3 linked regions of the Sinobacterium norvegicum genome follow. The protein of the gene in region 1 interacts with the protein of each later gene in a pairwise test. Links are inferred from orthologs where the notes say so. Each region holds a gene or a part of one and is shown in the gene's direction. Other genes may lie near its edges. The genes, in order: L9P87_RS03915, ftsL and L9P87_RS16420.

Region 1 (5,847 bases):
GACCGGTTCGCGTGAAGCGTTAGAATTGCGTGATGGCGACAAGTCTCGCTATTTGGGTAAGGGTGTTTTAAAGGCCGTTGCCAACATTAATACCACCATCAAATCACTGTTGGTTGGCAAAGAGGCTGAAAATCAGCGCGAGCTGGATCAGTTGATGATCGATGCCGATGGCACCGAAAACAAAGAAGTATTAGGCGCCAACGCTATTCTGGCCGTTTCCTTGGCCTTAGCCAAGGCGGTTGCCGCTGATAAGGGCATTCCTCTCTATCAGTATATTGCTCAGGTTAATGGCAGCGAAGGCAGCTACACCATGCCGGTGCCGATGATGAATATCATCAACGGCGGTGAGCACGCCGATAACAACGTCGATATCCAAGAGTTTATGATTCAGCCCGTGTCTGCCGGTAGCTTTGCCGAAGCACTGCGTCAGGGTGCTGAAATATTCCACGCCTTGAAAAAGGTCTTGTCAGCTCGTGGTTTAAATACCGCTGTTGGTGATGAGGGTGGTTTCGCACCGAACCTGCCTTCAAACGAAGCGGCGCTTGAGGCTATTGCCGAAGCCGTTGCTAACGCGGGTTATAAGTTGGGCACCGACATCACGTTGGCGCTGGACTGTGCTTCATCTGAGTTCTATAAAGATGGAAATTATGATTTGGCCGGTGAAGGCAAGAAATTCACGCCAGCTGAGTTTGCCGTTTACCTAGATCAGTTGGTCGATAAATACCCCATTCTATCGGTTGAAGATGGTATGGATGAGAGTGACTGGGAAGGCTGGGCTGAGCACACCCGCTTATCCGGCCATAAGACGCAGTTGGTGGGTGATGACTTGTTCGTGACCAATACCAAGATTTTGCAGCGAGGCATTGATCAGAATATTGCCAACTCAATCTTGATTAAGTTTAATCAGATTGGTTCGCTGTCTGAAACCTTGGATGCAATCAGCCTTGCTCAGGCTGCTGGCTATACCGCTGTGATTTCACATCGCTCGGGAGAGACGGAAGATACGACTATTGCTGATTTGGCTGTGGCCACCAGTGCAGGTCAAATCAAGACCGGTTCACTGTGCCGCTCAGACCGCGTTGCTAAGTATAATCGTTTGCTGCGTATTGAAGCTGAGCTTGGTGACAAGGTTAGCTATCGTGGTCGCGCTGAATTCAAGTCGTAATTTAGGCTTGTTTTACCGACACACCGCTGTGTGTCGGTATGTTTTTCCCTCCTAGTTTGCTACATTAGAAATACTCTTCTTTTCATTCTTTTTGTAGGAACTTTTTGCATTTCTCATGCGTTTCTTATTGCTCGTTTTATTCGTTATTGCTGTGATGCTCCAGTATCGACTTTGGGTCGGTCCGGGTAGTCTTGCCCAGGTGTCTGTTTTAGAAGAGCAAATAGGTCAAATGTCAGTGGTTAATCTACGTCATCAAGAGCGTAATAGGTTGATGTCTGCGCAGATCAAGGGGCTGAAGACAGGGCTTAATACAGTGGAAGAAAAAGCGCGAATGGAACTGGGGATGATCAAACAAGGCGAAACGTTTTATTGGTTCGTCGACAGCAAGAAGTAATTAAACATGTCTCACACCTTATCTGATGAACACTCTTCGACAATGCAAGGTTTTTGGTTTGTCATACCCGCTGCTGGAGTAGGCAGTCGCTTTGGTGCAGAAATACCTAAGCAATATTGTAAGATAAACGGCCAAACAGTTATTGAACACAGCATATCGGCGCTGTTAACTTTTCAGCCGGAGGCATCGGTGCTGGTTGCAGTGGCTAAGGGCGATCACTGGTGGCCAAGTTTAGCCATTGCCAGTGACCCAAGGGTTATTACCGTCGAAGGCGGGGACGAACGTGCCGATTCTGTTTTAAACGCACTGATTGCCCTGCAATATCGTGCCAGCTATAACGATTGGGTCTTGGTGCATGATGCTGCCAGGCCCTGTATTTCACAGCTGTCGCTAGGCAGGCTAGCGAATCAGCTGGCGGGGAACAAAGTCGGTGGTCTTTTGGCTGTTCCTGTTGCTGATACCTTGAAGAAAGCAGGGGATAATCAGACCGTTGAAAATACGGTTGATCGACGTGGTTTATGGGCGGCTCAGACCCCTCAGATGTTCCGTTATGGGCTGTTAAAGCAGGCTATGGAACAGGCTGTCAGTGCAGGTGAGGTTATTACCGATGAGGCATCAGCGATAGAATACAGTGGTGAAAAATCCATATTGGTTGAGGGTGATGGCTGCAATATTAAGATTACTCGTCCGGCGGATCTATCGTTGGCGGCATACTATTTAAACCGGGGAGAGGCTGAATGACAATGAGAATTGGCCATGGCTACGATGTCCATCGCTTTTGTCATGGCGATCAGGTAATTATTGGCGGCGTTGCTATTCCCCATAATCAATCATTGGAGGCGCACTCGGATGGCGATGTATTGATACACGCTCTGTGTGACGCCCTGCTGGGTGCTGCAGCAATGGGTGATATTGGTAAGCATTTCCCCGATACCGATCCAAACTACAGCGGGGTGGATAGCCGCGAGCTGCTACGCCACGTCTGTCAGCTATTAGCAAATAAAGGGTTTGTACTAGGCAATGCTGATATGACAATTGTGGCGCAGACGCCCAAGATGTCGCCTCATATTGAGATGATGCGCCGTTGTTTGGCGGAAGACCTCAATACCGAAATCGAAAATATTAATGTAAAGGCAACCACCACAGAGAAGCTCGGTTTTGCGGGGCGTAAAGAGGGTATAGCAGCTCACAGCGTGGTGTTGATTAACAAGGTTTCGAGGCATGGATAATCCGCTCATTGATTTTAGCCAAGCATTTGAATTTGCCTATGGTGGGCCCTCGATAAACGGTGATTTCAAATCGACGTTTGAAGATTTTATCGTCGAAGAGGAGCTCGGTTATGAACTCAGTGGCGAGGGAGAGCATTTATATTTATATATTCAAAAGCGCAATCAAAACACTGGCTTCTTACAGCAACGTTTAGCGGAATACTTCTCGGTGCCTGAGAAACAGGTGAGTTATTGTGGCTTAAAAGACCGTCATGCGGTGACTAGGCAGTGGTTTGGTATTCATCTGCCGGGTAAATATGATGTTGATTTAAGCCATTTCGCAGACGATGATACTGCGATACTAAAGGCGAGGCGGCACAATAAAAAACTTCGAATAGGCGCCCATCAGTGTAATCGTTTCATTATTCGCCTTCGCAACATCAGTGGTGATTTGGTGCGGCTGGAGCAACAGTTATCGACCATTGCTAATTGCGGTGTTCCGAATTATTTTGGTGCCCAGCGTTTTGGTCGCGATCGTGGTAATTTGCCTTTGGCGGTGGACTTATTTGCCGGCAAGAAACTTAAGCGTAGATTGCGCTCGTTGGCTATTTCATCGGCCCGTTCGTATCTCTTTAATTTGGTGCTCAGTGAGCGAGTTCGTTTGAATAATTGGCGTCAGTGGCAGGATGGGGATGTAGCATCGCTGGCAGGTTCTAACAGTTTCTTTGTTCCCGAGCGGCTAGATGATACTCTTTTAGCGCGGCTTGACAGCCATGATGTTGAGTTGTCTGCACCGCTGTGGGGGCGCGGTAGCAACCCCGCCAGTGGTAAGGTGGCAGAGTGGGAGCAAGCGGTTGTGGCTCCTTATGGTTTGTTGACAGCGGGGTTAGAAAAAATAGGCCTTGAACAGCAGCGTCGCGCAATGACTATGGTTGCTCAACAGCTCACATGGTCGATAGAGGGGCAGGATCTAACTTTATCGTTTAGTCTTGAATCGGGCTGCTTCGCGACCGCCTTGATACGAGAGCTGTTGGTTTCAGCTAAACCACTGTAGATAAAAATAATAGTTTAGGGAGTATAGCTCTGTTGGATTTAACCGGTATTGGTATGACATCGCAGCGTACACGTGAGCGGCTGATAGGCCGTTTGATGGAGCGGGGAATTAGCGATGAGGCTGTGCTCGATGTGATACGGAACACGCCACGACATATTTTTCTCGATGAGGCGCTGGCTCACAGGGCCTATGAGGATACGGCATTGCCTATCGGTTTTAGTCAGACCTTATCCCAGCCTTATATTGTCGCGAGAATGACCGAATTACTGCTTGAGCGAGGTCGGCCGAAAAAAGTGTTGGAGATTGGCACAGGCTCGGGTTATCAGTGTGCTGTATTGGCGCAGCTTGCCGACCAAGTCTTCAGTGTTGAGCGTATAAGACCATTACAACAGAAGGCGAGGCAGAGGCTCAATTTATTGAAGTTGCACAATGTTCGTTTTAAGCACGCTGATGGGGGCTTTGGTTGGCAGGAAAACGGCCCCTACGATGCTATCTTGTCGGCAGCGGCACCAGAGGCTGTGCCGGAAGAGTTAACCAACCAACTGGCTGTTGGTGGGCGGTTGTTAATGCCGGTGGGTGACCAGCAAACACAGCAATTAATTATGATTGAACGTACAGAGGATGGCCTGGAACAGCAGGTTGTTGAGGCCGTGCGTTTTGTACCGTTATTAGCCGGTGTGCTGAGCTAGCGTCGAGGAATGGGAAGTATGAGAGACACTTTGTTGACGCTTTTACGAGGCATGGCAATGGGTGCTGCTGATGTCGTGCCAGGCGTTTCTGGCGGCACAATCGCTTTCATTACTGGAATTTACCCAAAGCTACTGCAGAGTCTGAGTCGGTTCGATCTACAGTTAGTGTCTATTGTCCGCCTGCAAGGTATCAAGGCAGCTTGGCAGTATATTAACGGTGGTTTTCTGTTGGCGTTGTTCTCCGGCATTGGTATCAGCATATTATCTCTCGCCCGATTCATCAGCTATATGATGGAGCATCAGCCGCTGTTGCTCTGGTCTTTCTTCTTTGGTTTGATACTGGCCTCCAGCCTATTTATCGCCCGGCAAATAACACGCTGGAGTGCTGCGAATATTATATTGGCCTTTACAGGTATTGTTGTTGCGATTGTCATTTCTCAACTGCGCCCAGTTGAAGTGCAGGCGTGTATGGGGTTTATTTTTATTGCCGGGGCCATCGCAATCACTGCGATGATACTACCCGGCATATCGGGCAGTTTTATTCTGCTATTGCTTGGTGTATACGGCCAAGTGCTGGGGGCGGTAAAGACCTTCGATCTGACGTTATTACTGTACTTTATGTCTGGTTGTATTATCGGACTGTTAAGTTTTGTGAAACTTCTCAATTGGTTGCTTGATCGTTTTTATCAGCCAGTGCTCTCTGTGTTGATGGGTTTTGTCACTGGTTCGTTGGTAATGGTGTGGCCTTGGAAACAGGTGGTCAGTACTTACACCAGTAGTAGTGGTAGCGAGAAACCATTGGTGCAGCAACTCGTCACCCCCTTTGAGTATGAGCTAGCCACAGGGCAGTCGTCGCAACTCGTTGGTTGTATTGCCCTTATTGTGGTTGCTGTAGTTTTTGTGGTGGTGCTTGAAAAGCTTGGTGATCAATATAATGAGAGTGATGAGCAGAGTACCGATTCTCAAGTTGGGTAAAAGTAGAACTTTAGCGTAGGATAAGTCTCACGCGCTAGAACGATTTCATCTATTTTTCTGAGTTTCATATTGCAGTTGGGTATTTAATCGGAGGCGATTGGCGAAAAATTGTGATCTATTTATCATCTGTCGAGTTAAATATAACACTGTGATGGCGTTACGATTGATCGGTGTCACAGGGTTGATTTTCCTACTGAGTGGCTGCCTGGGCAACTCAGCAATCGTCCCTGTTTATAACAAATCTTTTTCAAAACAACCCTCGTCAAGCTACCATGTTGTGCACCGCGGTGAGACCTTGTATGCCATCGCTTTTCGCTATAATTTAAGCTTTAAACAACTGGCAACTGCTAATAATATCGACA
Region 2 (9,830 bases), on another replicon or contig:
CTTGGCAGTCATTGTCTTTACTCATACTCACTATATCAAAGCGGTAGCTGATATTGTTAGTGTGTTTATGTTTTAGCAGGTAATTATTGGCTGTTTTTATCAGTTTTATTTGTTTTTTACTGCTCACGCTCTCAAGGCCGCTGCCGAAGGTCGATGTTTTTCGAAATCGAACTTCGATAAATACCACCGTCTGCTGATGCTGCATAATAAGATCGATTTCACCGCTGCGGCAGGCGTAGTTCCTGTCGAGCAAGGTGAGGCCTCGTGCCAGCAGATAGTGTTCTGCCAGCGCTTCGTAGGGGTCTCTATTTTGTTGCATTTATTCATCCGTGAATAGTTGCGTTTAGTGCTTGTCAATAGTGGGTAGCGGGACTGCGCGCCCATTTTTAAAGGTTGCCCATGCCGGACGTCGCGTAATTTTATTGTGCTCATCCATTTTGAGTGTGCCGGTGGAACCGTAAATTCGACTACTTGATTGACCTTTTAATTGAGGGAGTCGTGAGGACGTGGCGTAGGCGTCAATACCGAGGGCGTAAAGTGATTTGCTGTAGTTGCCGCCCTTACCTATATAGTCTCGAACTGCCTGGTTCAGCGGTGACGAGGTTAGCATCCATGGAAGCTCGCTAAAATAAATAGTGTTTAGATCTTTGTCGGCACTGGGGTTGATTCTGCCGCTGTAGATATGTGATGAGGCATACACAGGAAGGTCCTGAGCATAATAAAAGGCTAGAAGTGGTCGGATTGAGCGAGCTTGCTGGCTTTGAGCCACGACAAAGACTGCGTCGATATCTTGGCGTCGGCGGGCGTCGGCTTCAAAGCTGTCACTGACAATGCGCGCAATGGTGCGGGCCCGTTGTTCGCTGATATTGATGTTCAGACTGTTCTTCAAGCTTGGAGACATTGAGCGTTCATCGGTATAGGGGGCGGTAGCAACAATCTCGCCATCAAGTGCCGACCAAACCTGGCTGTATTCGTCGGCGATACGCTGCCCCCAGCTTGTCTCAGGGTAGGTAAGCAGTACTCGCTCTGCGCCGCCAAGTTTGGCTTGCTCCGTAATTAACGCTATTTCATCGTGGGTTGAAATAGAGAGCTGGTAGAAGTTATCTGAAACTGGCTGGTTACTGCTGTAATTGAGCGCCAAGACAGGAGTGGTAAGGTTCTCGGACTCGGCCAGGTTGTTGACTGTAGACTTTTGCAGTGGGCCGATAACCAATTCTGCACCATTGTTGACAGCTTGGTTATACAGCGCCTGGATATCAATATCGCTCTGGCTACTGTCATAAACTCTCACCACGGCTTTGAATTCATTCCTGATCGCTTGCTGACTTTGGTAATGGGCGGCGAGGAAGCCATCGCGTAGGCTTTCCCCTGCCTTGGCAAGTTTTCCCGATAGAGGGAGTAGTAGTGCGATATGTTTTGGCCGGTTGCGCTCGATTTCTTCGAGCATGCCTAGGCCGCCGGGAAGGTTGTTGGCTGCGGGATGTTCACCCCATGTGTTGCGCCATTGGTTGAGTAAAAGCACTTGTTCGCTGATGTCGCCGGAGGTGGACTGTGCTATTTGAGTTAATGCGACCCAGCCTGATAGTTCGCTGCTATCTGAAGTTGCGCCAGGCAGTTCATCATTTGGAATCTGTGTCAGAGCACGCCAAATCGCATCATTGTTGAGCTGGCGTTCTTCGGCATCAACAAACTCCTTAGATAAGCTGATTCTGACATTAGCGCTGGCTAAATGATCGCCTTGCAGGGCATAGCTGTTGGCGAGTAGTTCGAGAATCGCGAGGCGGGTCTTGCTATCGGCAGCTTGCAGTAAAGATGAGTCGGTCTGTTGGCTTAAGTTTTCAATAACGGCATCGTAGTCCCCATCATTAAAGAGCAGTTGGTTGTCGACTAACATGTAACGGCTCTTGAGTGGATTGCTCAGGTTGGCAACAGAAATACCACTGAGCAGTTGGCGAGCAGTATTCGGTTGTTCTGCTGCGAGCAACTCAGCCGCACTCAGGCTGGCGGGCACGGCAATAAGTGGGTCGCTACTGCGGCTGTCGGCAAGCAACTGCTCTAATTGATTGCTGATCAACTGGTTGTCTGCAGTGTCGCCGGGTTGGCTGCTACAACCTGCTAGGATGAAACAAATAACTGAGTAGCGAAGAAAACGAGAGTAATTAGTCGTCATAAGTTTTAATATCATGTGAATTTAAGGCGGGACAGTTAGTGTCGCGCACTATTGATACTGTTATATAGGAAACACTATGTCTGAGGCTGTTTTATACATTGTAGCAACCCCTATCGGCAATCTTGATGATATGGTACCTCGGGCGCTCAAGATACTGCAATCAGTCGATGTGATTGCCGCCGAAGACACCCGTCATAGCAGTCGTTTAATGCAGCACTTTAGCATAACTACGCCGATGATAGCTTGCCATGATCACAATGAAGAGTATGTGGCGGAAAAGTTAATTGAGAAATTGCGACAGGGTGAGCAAATTGCCTTGATTAGTGATGCCGGTACGCCGCTGATTTCAGATCCGGGCTATCGTGTTGTGACGCAGGTGCGTGATGCTGGCTTTAAGGTCGTCCCCGTCCCGGGCGCTTGCGCCATGGTGGCAGCGTTGTGTGCCAGCGGTCTGCCATCAGACCGCTTTATTTTTGAGGGTTTTTTGCCGGCCAAAGAATCTGGACGTCGTCAGCGTTTACAGCGGGTCGTCGATGAGACTGCAACGCTCATATATTATGAGAGTCCACATCGCATAGTTGCGTCGTTATCGAGCATTGCCGAGGTCTTCGGGGGCGATAGGGAGGTTGTTCTTGCGCGAGAGCTCACCAAAACCTTTGAGACAATAAAAGCCCTGCCTGTGGCAGAAATGGTGGCATGGGTTGAGTCTGACCGGAATCAACAGAAGGGGGAGATAGTGCTATTGGTGCGTGGTGCGCCAAAGCGAGAGCAGGGAGAGGCGCTGGACGCAGAGACGCTGAGGGTGTTGAAAATACTGGCGGCTGAGGTGGGTGATAAACAGGGTGCTGTGCTGGCCGCAAAGGTTACTGGAGAGAAGAAAAACAAACTGTATAAGTGGCTTATTGCCAATCAGTAAAACGCGTGGATAGTTAGGTTGCACCGGCCTGGTAATACCGCTATGATTCGCGCCGGAGTCAGCCAGGCAGTCGCTGCCAAGCCTTAGGGCTTGGGGGAGGAAAGTCCGGGCTCTAAAGGGCAGGGTGCCAGGTAACACCTGGGGGGCGTGAGCCCACGACAAGTGCAGCAGAGAGAAGACCGCCTAAGTATACCTTCGGGTATAACGGTAAGGGTGAAAGGGTGCGGTAAGAGCGCACCGCGCAGCTGGTAACAGTTTGCGGCAAGGTAAACTCCACCCGGAGCAAGACCAAATAGGCTTCCTGAGGTACGGCCCGTACTGGAAGCGGGTAGGTTGCTTGAGCCTGTGAGCGATTGCAGGCCTAGAGGAATGACTGTCCAAGACAAAACCCGGCTTACGGCTGGCTCCATTTTTATACGTTTTGTGCTGATAGCACGCCGGTCTATATTCTATTCAGCTATATAGATGAAGGTGTGTTCTAGCTTAGAGTAGTAACAAGCTGTTTTCATGCTCCAAATTTCATATTTAAATCCCTTGTTCAGTGTCGAACCCTGCAAATTCTACGCTGTAGCCCTATTTATCGCCGCCATTTCTTGACAATTCCTCGGCATAATCCCTATAGTGTGGTTAAGTGGAGAATTGTGGGTAAAAGTGGGAATTTGTCAAAATGGGAGCTGAGTTAGGTTGATGTTTAGAGGGGTGACGCACATCACAATGGATGCAAAGGGGCGCTTGGCCATGCCGGCTAAGTATCGCGATCGCCTGCAGCAAAGTTGTGAGGGTCAGCTGGTTGCCACCATTGATATTCAGTCCCAAAGTTTGAGTATTTATCCGCTGCCCGTTTGGGAGAAAATCGAACAAGATATTCAAGAGTTACCGTCACTCAATCCTCAGGTTAAGCGGTTTCAGCGCCTGTTGATTGGTCATGCCAGTGACTTGGAGCTCGATGGTAGTGGCCGAGTATTAATGCCGCAGTCGCTGAGAGACTATGCCGGCTTGAAGAAAAAATTAGTATTGGTTGGTCAGGGTAAAAAATTAGAGTTGTGGAATGAAGAACTCTGGCTTACCGAAACTGAAACATGGTTGCAGCAGGCTCAAGATGATGAGTCTATACCCGATGAAATGCTGTCTTTGTCACTTTGAGGTTGATTGATGCACGAAACAGTATTGTTAAACGAAGCCGTGGAAGCGCTGCTTGTTGATAAGGAGGGGTGTTACGTCGACGGTACATTTGGTCGCGGTGGGCATACTCGTCACTTATTGGCGCAATTGGGTGAGTCAGCGACGGTTATCGGTTTCGACAAGGATCCTCAAGCTATTGATACGGCAAATATCTTGGCTGCGGAAGATGGTCGTTTTTCCATTGTGCACAACTCTTTTGCTGAGCTGAAAAACGAATTAGAGCGACGTCAGCTGAGTGGCGCAGTGCAGGGTATTTTACTCGATTTGGGGGTTTCTTCGCCGCAGTTGGATCAGGCTGAGCGCGGCTTTAGCTTCATGAAAGACGGCCCGTTAGATATGCGCATGGATACCACGCGTGGACAGAGCGCAGCTGATTGGATTGCCGCCGCTGAAATGGATGATATTTCTCTGGTACTACGTGAATTTGGTGAAGAGCGATACGCCAAAAGAATTGCCCGAGCGATTGTACGTGAGCGTGAGGAGGAGCCTATTAAGACCACGGCTCGACTTGCGGGTATTATTTCAGAGGCGCACCCAGCCTGGGAAAAACATCGCCACCCGGCAACAAAGTCATTTCAAGGTATTCGTATTTACATCAACAACGAACTGGGTGACTTGAAGGATATATTAGAGCAGGCGCTCGATGTTTTGGCCATTGGCGGACGTTTAGTGGTGATTAGCTTTCATTCGCTCGAAGATCGCATGGTTAAACGTTTTATCCGAGACCTGCAAAAAGGCCCGGTATTGCCAAGGCATATTCCTGTGACTCAGGCACAAATGGAGCCGCCAATTAAGGCCGTAGGTAAGGCAGTTAAGGCAAGCAAGGCAGAGGTTGAGGTTAATATTCGCTCGCGAAGCGCAATTATGCGTGTCGCAGTAAAGCTGAAGTAAGTTGGTCATGACAACAACGCCGTCAACAGCATTGCTTAATAGTCGCCGTTTTTCAGTGCCGTTGTTGATGGTTTTGTTGCTGGTCAATGTTGCCTCTGCGCTGGCCGTTGTTTACAGCACTCATTGGAATCGTCAGTTATTCGGTGAGTTGCAGGTTGTGCAGCGTGAGGCAGTGGCTATTGAGGCGGAATGGGGGCGGTTGCTGCTGGAAAATAGCAGTTTAGGTGCCTATGCAAGAATAGAGTCGATAGCAAGAAAACAGCTGTCGATGAAACAACCATCAATTGAAGAGACGGTGTTGGTGAAACAGTGACGGATCCTAGCAACAACAGTACAGCATCGTGGCGTTTCCATGTGGTATGGGCTGGGTTGTTGTGTCTTGCTGTTTTGCTCATCGCGCGGTTGCTGGGTTTGCAGGTGTTAGAGAGTGAGCGCGGCCGAGAGTTTTTGTTAGAACAGGGTGACCGCAGGGCAGTGCGAACAGAGCAGATTGTGGCTCATCGGGGTATGATTGCCGATCGCAATGGTGAGCCACTCGCAATCAGTACGCCGGTGGTCTCCGTTTGGGCTGACCCAACAATATTAAGCCAGCATCTCGATAGCCTGCCAATGTTGTCGACGGTTATTGGTATCGATCAATCAGTCTTTCAGGCCCGTGTAAAGCGGATGGCTAAACGACGCTTTATATATTTGCGCAGACATTTGACCCCGGTCGATGCTGATAGGGTAAAGGCGTTAAAGGTTCCGGGTGTATATTTTCAGCAAGAATACAAGCGCTATTACCCAGCAGGTGAGGTCGCAGCTCATATTGTTGGTTTTACAAATATTGATGATAAGGGTCAGGAAGGCCTCGAGTTAACTTACGACGGCCATTTGAACGGTGTGCCAGGTAAGAAGCGTATATTAAAGGATTTGCATGGCAGCCTGATTCGAGAACTGGATCAAATTCAGCCGGCCAAACCCGGTGAAAACCTCTATCTCAGTATCGATCTTCGGGTGCAGTATGTTGCCTATAAAGCATTAAAAAAAGCTATTAAATTACATCATGCCTCGTCTGGCTCGGTGGTGGTGTTAGACAGTCGTACCGGTGAGTTATTGGCGGCAGCCAATCAGCCCTCTTTTAACCCTAATAACCGAAATCGCTTAGACCCTGCGGCGTTGCGTAACCGTGTTGTTACCGATGTCTTCGAACCGGGCTCAACGGTAAAACCGTTGACGATTGTCGCGGCGCTAGAGAGTGGAAAATTCACGCCTGATACGATGATCAATACCAGCCCCGGGCATATTCGCGTCGGCAAGAAGACGTTATTGGATCCTGTTAACTATGGCACGATTGATGTTTCTAAAATCATCAAGAAGTCCAGTCAAGTTGGAACAACCAAGATTGCCCTCCAACTGGAGCCCGAAGTGGTTCGTAACGTTTTCTACAAGGCCGGGCTTGGGCAGGCAACGGGTACGGGGTTCCCCGGTGAGGGTGTCGGTGTCTTACCGAATCACCGCCGCTGGAGTGACATCGAGAGAGCGACTTTTTCCTTCGGCTATGGCTTGTCGGTAACGCCTTTGCAGCTGGCGCAATCTTATACAGTCTTTGCCAACCACGGAGTGAAAAAGCCGGTCAGTTTATTGCGAAGAGATACCGGTGTTGAGGGGGTTGCAGTGACGTCGCCCAAGGTGGCTGATGATATTTTAACCATGATGCAATCAGTCACTGAGAAGGGTGGCACTGGAACGCGGGCGGCGGTTAAGGGGTATAGTGTAGCCGGAAAATCCGGTACCGCGCACAAGGCGGCTCGCGGCGGCTATAGCGAAAACGAATACACAGCAGTCTTTGCCGGCTTAGCTCCTGTCAGCGATCCGCGGATTATTGTCGTTGTGGTCGTGAATGATCCCAAGGCTGGCCAGCATTACGGTGGCCAGGTAAGTGCGCCAGTATTTGCCGATGTGGTTGAGAACACATTGGGCCTGTTAGGCTCATCGCCAGATCAGATTGGTGATTACAAGCCCGCACAGCTGATGGCGGGGCGGATATGATGATGAGAAAGCTATCTGACTTTATGCCTCAGGCGCTGGTTTATAGCGATATGGCTGTAACCGGCATGACGCTGGATAGCCGGCATGTTGAGCCTGGGTTTTTATTTGTGGCATTAGCAGGGCGTACCGTCGATGGTCGCCAGTATATTGATAGTGCGCAGCGTGCTGGTGCTGTGGCTGTATTGGTTGAAGACTCAGCTTTTGAAGCCGGCACTGACATAACCATCCCGATGATTAAGGTACCCAATCTAGCTGAGCGATTGGCTGAAATAGCGCAGCGCTTTTATCGCAGCCCTTTTCAATCGCTGTCTGTTGTTGGTGTTACCGGCACCAATGGTAAAACATCGTGTAGTCAGTTAGTCATGCAGTTATTGCATGCGCTCGGTAATCATTGTGCCGTGTTGGGAACAACTGGCTGGGGCGTTGGAGCAGTGACTGAACCGTCTACACACACGACGCCCGATACTGTGTCGCTACAAGCCATTGGGGCCGATCTGGTTGCGCGAGGAGCTACAGCTCTGGCGATGGAAATATCTTCCCATGCCCTTGATCAGGGGCGAATTGATGGCGTTGAAATAGATACGGCTGTTTTCACTAATTTAAGCCGAGATCATTTGGATTATCATATTTCGATGGAGGCATACGGTGAGGCTAAGCGTCGCTTGTTCGGCTTGTTGTCGTTAAAAAATGCTGTGGTGAATATCGATGATGCGTTTGGCCAAGCAATAGTGGCCAAGCTAAATAATGATGTCCGCTTGCTCAGTTATTCTCTATTGGATTCTACCGCGACGCTATATGTGCGCGCTTTAAGTTATTCGTTAGCCGGTGTCAGTGGTGTGCTCTGCTATGACAATCAAGAGTGCGAGTTTACCTCGCCGTTGATCGGTGAGTTTAACGTCAGTAATTTATTGGCTGCGATTGCGGCTGTGCTGGCCGACGGCTATAGCCTGACCGATATTGTACCGCATATTGGCCAGTTAAAGCCTGCTCGAGGCCGGTTAGAGGTTGTAACAGGTGCGCATAATATTACTGTGATGATTGATTATGCCCATACCCCCGATGCCTTAGAGCAAGTATTGAAAAGCGTGAAAAAACACTGTCAGCAGTCTCTGTGGGTGGTGTTTGGCTGTGGCGGTGACCGCGATAAAGGTAAGAGGCCATTGATGGCCCGGGCAGCTCAGCGTTTTGCTGACAGGCTGGTTATCACCAGTGATAATCCAAGAACAGAGACGCCAGCAGAAATCGTTGCCGATGTTGTTGCCGGTATTAAAGTCGATAAATCGGTGACTGTCGAGGTCGAACGTCAGCGCGCTATTGAGCTGGCAGTATCACAGGCTAAGCCGGGTGATTGCGTGCTAATTGCCGGCAAAGGGCATGAAACCTATCAAGATATAATGGGTGTTAAACACGATTTCGATGACTTTGAAAAGGTCACTGCAGCACTGGCGATGCGGGGTGAAATATGATTTCAGCCACCACCCTCAGCCAGCTTGCGGCGGACAATCATTGGCAGTTAATTGGCCATGATGTGGCGTTTGAGAAAGTCATTCTCGATAGTCGCAGCGATAGCACTGATGGTATTTTTGTTGCCTTGGTAGGGGAGCACTTTGATAGTCATCAGTTCATTGCCCAGGCGATTGAGAATGGTGCTGTGGCCGTTGTCGTCAATCGCGCTGTCGCCTTCAATATACCGCAATTGATCGTCGACGATACACGATATGCCTTGGGTGTGATTGCCCGTGAAAATAGGCGCAAAAGCACCGCTACTGTCATAGCAATCACCGGTAGTGCGGGCAAGACGACAACCAAGGAAATGCTTTCGTCGATACTTAAGCAGGCATATCTTCCCAGTCAAATTCTGGCGACGAAGGGTAATTTTAATAATGAGATTGGTCTGCCGTTAACCCTGCTCGATATAGAATCAGAGCATCAGGTGGTCGTCGTTGAGATGGGGGCTGCCAAGCCGGGCGATATTGCTTACCTGATGCAATTCGCAGAGCCGGATTTTAGTATTTTACTCAATGCTAAGGCTGTACACCTCGAAGGATTTGGTGACTGCGATCACGTTGCGAAAACAAAATTTGAAATAGTGAGTGCTCTCACTGAAAACAAAACCAGCGCGATTAATATCGATACGCCTTATTCATCGCAATGGTTGGCTGAGGCAAAGCATCTAGGCGTTAATGTTGTTGGCTACTCCGCTGACAATAAAAACGCCGATGTTTTTGCCGATGATATTATCGCCAGCATCAACAGCTGTCACTTTAAACTGCATATTGCGGCAAATCACTACGCAGTATCGTTAAAAGTGGCTGGGGTGCATAACGTTTCAAATGCGCTGGCCGCAGCCGCGATTGCAAATGCAGCCGATATATCCGCCGAGTCTATTGTGTTGGGTCTGAACAGTTTCAATGCTGTGGCTGGCCGTATGCAGGCAGTAACAGGTATGAAGCAATCCAGTATTATCGATGATAGTTACAATGCCAACCCCGATGCAATGAGGGCGGCGATTGATGTTTTATGCTCGGCGGAGGATAGAAAAATCTTTGTCATGGGGCAGATGGGTGAGCTCGGTAAGGATGAGTTGGCTTATCACCGCCAAATAGGTCAATACGCCAAAGAACAGGGTGTTGATCTATT
Region 3 (9,492 bases), on another replicon or contig:
ACGGTGGTAAGGCAAGAGAGCGTGATGTTTCGCTACAAAGTGGCGCAGCAGTACTGCAGGCATTAAAAAATTGCGATATCGATTGTATTGCCGTTGATACCCAAGAGCCTTGGGTTGAACGGCTGAATAAGCAGGGTGTTGCCCACAGCTTTATTGCCTTGCACGGTATCGGCGGTGAGGATGGAACAATCCAAGGGGCGCTGGAAACATTGGCAATAAGTTATACCGGCAGCGGTGTCTTAGCCTCAGCGTTAGGTATGGATAAGCTGCGTTGTAAGCATCTGTGGCGAGGACTTCAGCTTCCAACTGCAGACTTTTCGTTACTGGATAGCAGCAGTGACTTTAAGCAGATCATGCAAGATCTCGGCGGCAAGGTAATGGTTAAGCCGGCGCTGGAAGGGTCGAGTATCGGTATGTCGATAGCCGGGTCTGTCGAAGAACTGGAAGCTGCTTATGCTTTGGCTGGGGGTGAAGGCGCCATTGTGATGGCGGAGCGCTGGATAGAAGGTCGAGAGTTTACCGTGGCGGTACTAGACGGTGCAGCCTTGCCGGCGATAGAGCTCAAAACCGAGCATAGTTTCTACGATTATGATGCTAAATATATATCTGATGATACGCAGTATATATGTCCAGCGCCGCTGAGCGACGACGAACGTGTATTGCTGGCTGATTTAGCTGTTCAAGCATTTGACAGCGTTGGCTGCCGTGGTTGGGGACGGGTAGATTTCATGCAAGATCATCAGGGCAGAGTATACTTGTTAGAGGTAAATACTGTTCCGGGTATGACCAGTCACAGTTTGGTGCCAATGGCAGCGAAGCAAACGGGCTTAGATTTTGAAAGTTTAGTCCTAACAATTTTGCTGGATTCACTCAACAGCGAGGATGGCTGAGCACAATGGCTAAAAAGGTAGCGGGAAAAAAGCAGGTGCAAAAGGGGGCTTCTCGTACCGTAGAGAAGCAACCATTGCGCATTGTGCTGCCTTTTAAGATGCTGGCATTATCCGCTCTTGCATTGTGTAGTGTGATGGGCGGTTACTATGCCATCGTCAATATGCCAGCTGTAGATTTCTCCTGGCATGGAGACGAGGTGGTTGAAATAGAAGCGGTTATTGTTGATGCGCCGTTAGAACAGGTCAGCGAGAATGATATACGTGCCGTCATACTGCCTTATATGGAGCAAGATTTTTATGGTATAGCGCTTGCTCAGTTACAGCTCGATCTCACCTCTCTTCCGTGGGTGGATACAGCAGTCATTAAGCGGCAGTGGCCCAATAAAATATCGGTCACTTTGCTGGAAAAGACTGTTATAGCACGCTGGGGTGAGAGTCAATTGCTGACTCAAAAAGGCAATATGTTTACGCCAGAGAGAATGATAAAACCATTATTACTGCCAGAATTGGCTGGCCCAGACGGTATGCAAGTCAGAGTAATGGAATTATATTTGGAACTAACGCTATTGCTAGGTAATATTGAGCCTAAAATAACGCGCCTGGCAGTAGATGAGCGCTATAATTGGACGTTAGTACTGGATAATGATGTTCGTTTGATCTTGGGTAATGAATTGATGGTTGAGCGCCTTAGACGCTTTGTGACCTTATATTCAGAATTGAAATCACAGCCACAGTCTATAGACTATGTCGATTTTCGGCACGCAAATGGCTTTGCAGTGGGCTGGAAGAATAATAAAATGAAAAATGCTAATGGCTGATTTAAATTATAGATGCAATAGCAAGCCATTTGGGCTTGGGAGAAACCGGGATGACTAACCCTCAACAGGGAAAAATGATAGTAGGCCTTGATATTGGAACCAATAAGGTTGTTGCTATTGTGGGTGAGATTGGTGCAGACGGCGGCGTTGAAATTGTCGGTCTGGGATCACATCAGTCCCGCGGTTTAAAAAAGGGTGTTGTGGTAAATATCGAGTCGACGGTCCAATCCATACAGCGTGCTATAGAAGAAGCCGAGTTGATGGCGGGCTGCCAAATACACTCTGTCTATGCCGGTATTGCCGGCAGCCATATTAATAGTTTAAATTCGCACGGCATCGTTGCGATACGAGATCGTGAAGTGTATCCCCTGGATATCGACCGTGTCATCGATGCGGCACAAGCGGTGGCAGTGCCGGCTGATCAAAAAGTTCTACATATATTGCCGCAGGAGTATGCCATTGATAATCAAGAGGGCATTAAAGAGCCTCTGGGAATGTCTGGTGTTCGTCTAGAAGCTAAAGTGCACTTGGTGACCTGTGCTGTTAACGCCGCTCAAAACATTGAAAAGTGTATTCGCCGCTGTGGACTAGAGGTTGACGATATTATTTTAGAGCAACTGGCCTCTAGCTACTCAGTATTGACCGATGATGAGAAAGAACTGGGCGTTTGTATTGTTGATATCGGCGGGGGAACCAGTGATATTGCGATCTTTACCGAGGGTTCAATCAAGCACACTGGCGTTATTCCTATTGCCGGTGACCAAGTCACTAACGATATTGCGATGGCATTGCGGACCCCGACACAGCATGCTGAAGAAATTAAAATAAAATATGCCTGCGCTTTAACGCAACTTGCCGGCGCCGATGAAACAATTAAAGTGCCCAGTGTGGGAGATCGTCCGCCGAGGAATCTATCGCGCCAGGCATTGGCCGAGGTGGTTGAGCCTCGCTACGATGAGCTATTTACGCTGGTTCAGGCTGAAATTCGCCGCAGCGGCTTTGAGGACATGATTCCCGCTGGTATCGTATTGACGGGTGGCACCTCGAAGATAGAGGGCGCTATTGAATTGGCGGAAGAGATATTTCATGCGCCGGTTCGTTTGGGGTATCCGACCAATATCAGTGGTTTAAAAGATATAGTAAGAAACCCTGTGTATGCGACAGGGGTTGGTTTGCTGCAGTATGCGGTGGATCAGCAGGGTGAAAGCGGCATCGTACAAAAAGAAAGGCAATCGCTGAGCTTTGTCGAGCGTGCCAAACAGTGGTTCCATGGAAATTTTTAAAGCGTTGTAACAGCACCAGCAACAGTGCAGATATAAAAGGGAGAACATTATGTTCGAGATGGTAGATAACGTACCGCAGAGTGCGGTAATTAAAGTCATTGGTGTCGGTGGAGGCGGTGGTAACGCTGTCAAACACATGATTACCAATAATGTTGATGGCGTCGATTTTATCTGCGCTAACACGGATGCACAGGCATTAGCTGATGTGGCCACGAAGACTGTCCTGCAGTTAGGCGGCGCTGTCACCAAAGGACTTGGTGCCGGTGCAAACCCTGCTGTTGGTCGTCAGGCTGCGATGGATGATCGTGAGCGCATTGCAGAAGTGTTAGATGGCGCTGATATGGTCTTTATTACCGCCGGTATGGGTGGTGGTACGGGTACTGGGGCGGCGCCGGTTGTCGCTGAAGTAGCTCGTGAAATGGGGATTTTGACCGTTGCTGTAGTGACCAAGCCGTTCCCATTCGAAGGCCGCAAACGAATGAAGATTGCTGACGAAGGCCTGAAAGAGCTGGGCGAGCATGTTGACTCATTGATTACCATCCCGAACGAGAAACTACTGTCGGTGTTGGGAAAGACCACATCGTTGCTCGATGCCTTTAAGGCCGCCAATGATGTTCTGTTAGGTGCGGTTCAAGGTATTGCCGATTTGATTATCCGCCCGGGTATGATCAATGTCGATTTCGCCGACGTGAAGACTGTCATGTCTGAAATGGGTATGGCGATGATGGGCACGGGCACTGCAACCGGCGACAATCGTGCGCAGGAAGCGGCTGAGGCAGCAATTCGCAGTCCGCTGCTGGAAGATGTGAATCTGCAGGGTGCACGCGGTATCTTGGTAAACATTACCGCAGGCTTGGATCTGTCGCTGGGTGAATTTACCGATGTCGGCGACACGGTTGAAGACTTTGCCTCTGATAATGCGACTGTTGTTGTCGGTACGGTTATTGACGCGGAGATGTCTGACGAGATCCGTGTGACTGTTGTTGCAACAGGCCTCGGCGATGATCTGCAGGAAGTGCCGGTCAAGCCTGTGGTGGACAACACACGAAAGTCTAATGGGCTGCCGAACTACAATGAGCTGGACCGACCAACGGTAATGCGTAAGCGAACAACAGATGCACTCAGCCCTAAGGCTGCAGCTGTTCCTGAGCCGAGCACTGCTGGCGCCGACAAAGACATGGAATATCTTGATATTCCAGCCTTTCTTCGTCGACAGGCCGATTAGTCCTAATGGGGTAAACCGTGGCGATTTGGTATCAGGATTTTATTCTGGTATAATCGCCGCCCCCCGCAATGCATGTGCAGTTTCTTGCGGGCATTCATAAGGTTAAAGAGTCGATGATTAAGCAACGTACGCTTCGAAATGCGATAAGAGCAACAGGTGTTGGTCTTCATACAGGTCAGAAAGTATATCTGAACCTCAAGCCAGCCCCTGCTAATACGGGCATTATTTTCCGTCGTGTGGATCTTGATCCCGTGGTTGAAATTCATGCCAAAGCCGACAATGTCGGCGATACAACGCTGTCTACCACCTTGGTAAATGGTGATGTACGTGTGTCTACCGTAGAGCATTTGTTGTCTGCAATGGCAGGTCTCGGCATCGATAATGCCTATATTGAATTAACCGCACCTGAAGTGCCGATTATGGACGGCAGTGCAGGTCCTTTTGTCTTTTTGATCCAGTCCGCTGGTATCGAAGAACAGAATGCGGTGAAGAAGTTTATCCGTATTAAACGCCCGATTACCGTGACCGATGGAGATAAGGTAGCCAGCTTCCTCCCTTTTGATGGCTTCAAAGTATCCTTCGCAATCGATTTTGATCACCCGGTGTTTAAAGGACGTAAAGTCGATGCCGAAGTTGATTTCTCCAGCACCTCGTTTGTGAAAGAAGTCAGCCGTGCGCGCACCTTTGGTTTTATGCATGAGATAGAATATTTACGCTCCAAGGGCTTGGCCCAGGGTGGTAGTGTTGATAATGCTATTGTTGTTGATGAATACCGTATCCTCAATGAAGGCGGTCTTCGCTATGAAGATGAGTTCGTCAAGCATAAAATCCTTGATGCCATCGGCGATTTATACCTGTTGGGTAACAGCCTAATCGGTGAGTTTAAGGCGTTTAAGTCAGGCCATGCGTTGAATAATGCGCTGTTGCATCAATTGATTGCAGAGCAAGATGCATGGGAAGTGGTGACTTTTGAAGATGGTGCAGAGTCGCCAATTTCATATATTAATGCGGCGGCTGTTGCGTCGTAAGCATTAGCAAATCATGATACAGGGGGCTTTAGGCCCCTTGTTTCGTATTTATTCATGAGAAAAAAGCTCGATAGGGATGGCGGCTGAAGTACTCCAAGTAGATTAGTTCGATTTATGAAGATAATTGTCGTAAGTGATCGTGGAGACCGTACCCACTCTTTTCACTTGAATAAACTGACACGGTATGGCGCGGCAGCCTTGCTGCTGTCATTGATCGTGGCGGTCAGTTTTTTCAGTTACAAGCTCTACTCGTTGAATTCGCAGGACGGATTTCAGCAGCAGGCTAATCAAACATGGTCGGTAAGACTTGATCGTCAACGCGGCGATATTGCCGATATACAGCAGCAGGCTGAGCGCGATTTGTCGGCTTTAACCTTGCAGATTGCCGATATTCAAAGCCGTTTGGTGCGTATCGATGCCTTGGGTCAACGTGTGGCTGAGGCTGCAAAGCTTGCAAAAGGCGAGTTTGACTTTAGTCGTAAGCCGGCTGTTGGTGGCCCAAGCTCGGCTGATGGCGATGCCACGCTTAATTATCAGCCGCCAGCCTTTATGGATTTAATTAACCAGCTCAACGCAGAGCTGAATGATCGGGAGCGTCAGCTCAAAATAATTAATGACATCATGGTGAACCGTGAGCAGAGCAGCGAAAGCTTTTTATCGGGTCGTCCGATTAAAAAAGGCTGGCTGTCCTCGCCTTTCGGTCGTCGTACAGACCCTTTTAACGGACGCATAGCGATGCACAATGGTGTCGATTTTGCTGGTGAGGAAGGCTCTAAGGTCATTGCTGTTGCTGCCGGTGTGGTGACATTTGAAGGGCGTATGAGTGGTTACGGAAATATGGTCGAACTGACTCACAGTAACGGTTACAAGACTCGCTATGCCCATAATGCCACACACCTTGTCAAAGTGGGGGATGTGGTTAAGAAGGGTGACCCTATTACCTTGATGGGCTCAACTGGTCGCTCAACCGGACCGCATGTGCACTTTGAGGTGTTGAGAAACGACGTCAAAGTCGACCCCTCTCGCTATATTTATCGCGCCAGTCGCTAGCCAGTTTAAATACCGAGCCCTTGGGACCACCCCAGGGGCTTTTTTTTGTTGTAAAAATGCCGTTTTTGTCCAGTAAATATGCTGGCTTGATTAAATAACCAGCATAATTGACAGTTGGTGATTTAAGCTCTTGCGAAACGTTGATGTATGGGTAAAACTGTAACGCTTTAAAATACTACCCGCTATTTTGGTTGTGCTGTATTAAGAGGGGAAAACCCCCCAGGTTTAACGAAGGTTATTATGATTGTTCGCTTGTTGAGAAAGATTCTAGGTACTAAAAACGATCGTGAACTGAAGCGAATGCGCAAGGTCGTTATTCAGGTTAACGGCTTTGAAGAATCGATGGCTGGCTTAGATGATGCGCAACTCTGCGCTAAGACAGGCGAGTTCAAACAGCGATTAAGCGATGGCGAAAGTCTCGATCAAATTCTACCCGAAGCCTTTGCCGTCTGTCGTGAAGCGAGTCAGCGGGTGATGGGGATGCGTCACTTTGATACCCAGCTAATCGGTGGTTTGACCCTGCATGAGGGTCGTATAGCAGAGATGCGGACGGGTGAGGGTAAAACCCTGGTGGCGACACTGCCGGTCTATTTAAATGCACTTGCCGGCGAAGGTGTCCACGTTGTTACCGTTAACGACTATTTGGCGGCTCGTGATGCAAACTGGATGCGCCCGTTATATGAATTCTTAGGGTTGAGTGTCGGCGTTGTTGTACCTCAGCAGGATCCGACCACCAAGCGTCAGGCCTATGCCAGCGATATTATTTATGGCACCAACAACGAATTTGGCTTCGATTATCTACGCGACAATATGTCGTTTTCAGCAGAGGAGCGCTTTCAGCGTGGCCGTAGTTTTGCCATTATCGACGAGGTCGACTCAATTCTCATCGATGAGGCCCGTACACCGCTGATTATTTCAGGCCCTTCTGAAGATCACTCTGAGCTTTATCGTAAGATTAACACCTTTATTCCGCAGCTAACCGCAGCCGTTATTGAAGAAGAGGGTGTCGAGCCTGTCGAGGGTGATTACACGCTGGATGAAAAGTCGCGTCAGATTGAATTAACGGAGGTTGGTCATACGGCGGTTGAGCAATGGCTGATCGCTAATAATATGCTGAAGGAGGGTGATAGCCTCTACTCGAGCACCAACCTCACCTTGTTGCATCACGTCCATACTGCGCTCAAAGCTCACGTGTTGTTTAAGGCCGATGTTGATTATATTGTTCAGGACAACGAGATCGTACTCATCGATGAGCACACTGGCCGTACCATGGCCGGTCGTCGTTTATCGGAGGGCCTACACCAGGCGATAGAAGCCAAAGAAGGTGTTGAGGTTCAGGCTGAGAGCCAAACACTGGCCTCGACAACCTTCCAGAACTATTTCCGTCTATACGACAAGCTGGCGGGTATGACCGGTACTGCAGATACTGAGGCCTTTGAATTTAATCAGATTTATGGCTTGGATGTGGTTGTTATACCCACCAACAAAGATGTTCTGCGTAAGGATTTGAACGACTTAATCTACCTCAGTAAAGAAGAGAAATTGAATGCTGTGGTGGAAGATATTCGCGAGTATCAGGCGAAGAAAGTGCCGATCCTGGTCGGTACCGCCTCGATAGAGTCGTCGGAAGAGCTTCACGCATTGCTGGTGAAAAGTAAGATTGAACACCAGGTATTGAACGCCAAGTTCCACGCCAAAGAGGCTGATATTATCGCTCAAGCAGGCCGCCCTGGTGCGGTGACCATTGCGACTAATATGGCTGGCCGTGGTACCGATATTGTATTGGGCGGTAATCTCGAATCTGAGATTGCAGCACTGAAAAACCCAACCGAAGATAAGATTGCCGAGCTAACCAAGGCCTGGGAAGAGCGTCACCAAGCGGTGCTTGATGCGGGTGGCTTACACATTATCGGTACGGAACGTCACGAATCTCGTCGTATTGATAACCAGTTACGTGGCCGTGCGGGTCGTCAGGGTGATCCCGGTTTGTCGCGTTTTTATCTGTCGCTGGAAGATAACCTGATGCGGATCTTTGCCTCAGAACGAGTGAAGAACTTCATGCAGGCGTTAGGCATGGAAAAGGGTGAGGCAATTGAACACCGCATGGTGACCAATGCCATCGAAAAAGCGCAGCGTAAGGTCGAAGGACGCAACTTCGATATGCGTAAGCAGTTGCTAGAGTTTGATGATGTGGCCAATGACCAGCGTCAGGTTATTTACGAGCAACGTAACCACCTACTAGAAGCCGAAGAGGTCGGTGAGATGCTGACCACTATCCGCGAAGACGTTGTCAGCGAGTTGGTGACTAATTATGTGCCCCCGCAAAGTATTGAAGAGCAGTGGGATGTACCGGCCCTAGAATCACAGTTAAAAGCTGATTTCGATTTGGAGTTGGCGGTTCAGCAGTGGCTGGACGACGACGACGACCTTCACGGCGACAGCCTGCATCAAAAGCTGGTCGAAACTGTCGAGCAGGCGTATCAGCAAAAGAGTGAAATTGTTGGGCCACAGATGCGACAGTTTGAGAAACACATTATGTTGCAGGTGTTGGATTCGCTTTGGAAGGAGCACTTGGCGACGATGGATCAGCTGCGTTCAGCAATCCATTTGCGTGCCTATGCTCAGAAGAATCCAAAGCAGGAATACAAGCGTGAGTCCTTTGAGTTGTTCCAGGATATGTTGCAAAACTTCAAACATGAGGTGGTGACATTCATGTCAAAGGTGCAGATCCGCGATGAAGATGCTGAGCGTTTAGAACAGCAGCGCCGCGAGCAGCAACAGCAGCAGTCACAGCTGGATTTACAGCATGAGTCTACCAGCGCCATAGCGCCGCCGGCAGATGCCGAAGCTGAGCAGCCGCAAAAGCAGGCGCCAGTGCGAGCGGGTCAAAAAGTGGGCCGTAATGACCCCTGTCCCTGTGGTTCTGGTCAGAAATACAAGCAGTGTCACGGCAAGCTATAATCATAGCGGTCTGATCAAAAGCGCCGTTGAAGGCGCTTTTTTTTTTATCAAATATTATCGCTGCAGCTGCGATAATAAAAAATATGCAAGGTGATAATAATGGCAGTAGGTAACGGTGATTTACCGGTGTTCTTCCCAATTAAAGGCTTTGCCTTAGGCACGGCCAGCGCCGGTATTAAAACCGCTGGGCGAAAAGACTTGGTGGTCATGGCAATGTCCAGCCAGGCGGTCACTGCC

The links.
Region 2: the proteins of L9P87_RS03915 (region 1) and ftsL interact in binary tests that used the Escherichia coli proteins (3 or more experiments, as listed by UniProt). The link is inferred for Sinobacterium norvegicum from one-to-one orthologs.
Region 3: the proteins of L9P87_RS03915 (region 1) and L9P87_RS16420 interact in binary tests that used the Escherichia coli proteins (3 or more experiments, as listed by UniProt). The link is inferred for Sinobacterium norvegicum from one-to-one orthologs.

Annotation. Positions count from the first base shown.
Region 1 is NZ_CAKLPX010000001.1:894,656-900,502, reverse strand. Bases 92-2,939 are described here. They hold L9P87_RS03915 (septum formation initiator family protein), read left to right. Parts: upstream 92-1,319; coding sequence 1,320-1,559; downstream 1,560-2,939. Other genes in these bases: truD (tRNA pseudouridine(13) synthase TruD), read left to right, coding at 2,781-2,939; ispF (2-C-methyl-D-erythritol 2,4-cyclodiphosphate synthase), read left to right, coding at 2,303-2,788; ispD (2-C-methyl-D-erythritol 4-phosphate cytidylyltransferase), read left to right, coding at 1,566-2,300; eno (phosphopyruvate hydratase), read left to right, coding at 92-1,165. Also shown: more of eno, read left to right, coding at 1-91; more of truD, read left to right, coding at 2,940-3,821; L9P87_RS03895 (protein-L-isoaspartate(D-aspartate) O-methyltransferase), read left to right, coding at 3,875-4,510; L9P87_RS03890 (DUF368 domain-containing protein), read left to right, coding at 4,529-5,485; L9P87_RS03885 (peptidoglycan DD-metalloendopeptidase family protein), read left to right, coding at 5,649-5,847. UniProt on the Escherichia coli protein: Essential cell division protein. May link together the upstream cell division proteins, which are predominantly cytoplasmic, with the downstream cell division proteins, which are predominantly periplasmic.
Region 2 is NZ_CAKLPX010000005.1:1,556-11,385, forward strand. The notes cover bases 3,849-6,819. They hold ftsL (cell division protein FtsL), read left to right. Parts: upstream 3,849-5,166; coding sequence 5,167-5,472; downstream 5,473-6,819. Other genes in these bases: mraZ (division/cell wall cluster transcriptional repressor MraZ), read left to right, coding at 3,849-4,229; rsmH (16S rRNA (cytosine(1402)-N(4))-methyltransferase RsmH), read left to right, coding at 4,239-5,159; L9P87_RS16375 (peptidoglycan D,D-transpeptidase FtsI family protein), read left to right, coding at 5,469-6,819. In the rest of the region: L9P87_RS16340 (YraN family protein), read right to left, coding at 1-319; L9P87_RS16345 (penicillin-binding protein activator), read right to left, coding at 344-2,170; rsmI (16S rRNA (cytidine(1402)-2'-O)-methyltransferase), read left to right, coding at 2,247-3,086; more of mraZ, read left to right, coding at 3,774-3,848; more of L9P87_RS16375, read left to right, coding at 6,820-7,190; L9P87_RS16380 (UDP-N-acetylmuramoyl-L-alanyl-D-glutamate--2,6-diaminopimelate ligase), read left to right, coding at 7,187-8,656; L9P87_RS16385 (UDP-N-acetylmuramoyl-tripeptide--D-alanyl-D-alanine ligase), read left to right, coding at 8,653-9,830. UniProt on the Escherichia coli protein: Essential cell division protein. May link together the upstream cell division proteins, which are predominantly cytoplasmic, with the downstream cell division proteins, which are predominantly periplasmic.
Region 3 is NZ_CAKLPX010000005.1:17,856-27,347, forward strand. Bases 52-2,801 are described here. They hold L9P87_RS16420 (cell division protein FtsQ/DivIB), read left to right. Parts: upstream 52-895; coding sequence 896-1,708; downstream 1,709-2,801. Other genes in these bases: L9P87_RS16415 (D-alanine--D-alanine ligase), read left to right, coding at 52-890; ftsA (cell division protein FtsA), read left to right, coding at 1,759-2,801. In the rest of the region: more of L9P87_RS16415, read left to right, coding at 1-51; more of ftsA, read left to right, coding at 2,802-2,991; cell division protein FtsZ, read left to right, coding at 3,041-4,216; lpxC (UDP-3-O-acyl-N-acetylglucosamine deacetylase), read left to right, coding at 4,330-5,244; L9P87_RS16440 (M23 family metallopeptidase), read left to right, coding at 5,359-6,294; preprotein translocase subunit SecA, read left to right, coding at 6,535-9,255; bifunctional glutamate N-acetyltransferase/amino-acid acetyltransferase ArgJ, read left to right, coding at 9,355-9,492. UniProt on the Escherichia coli protein: Essential cell division protein. May link together the upstream cell division proteins, which are predominantly cytoplasmic, with the downstream cell division proteins, which are predominantly periplasmic. May control correct divisome assembly.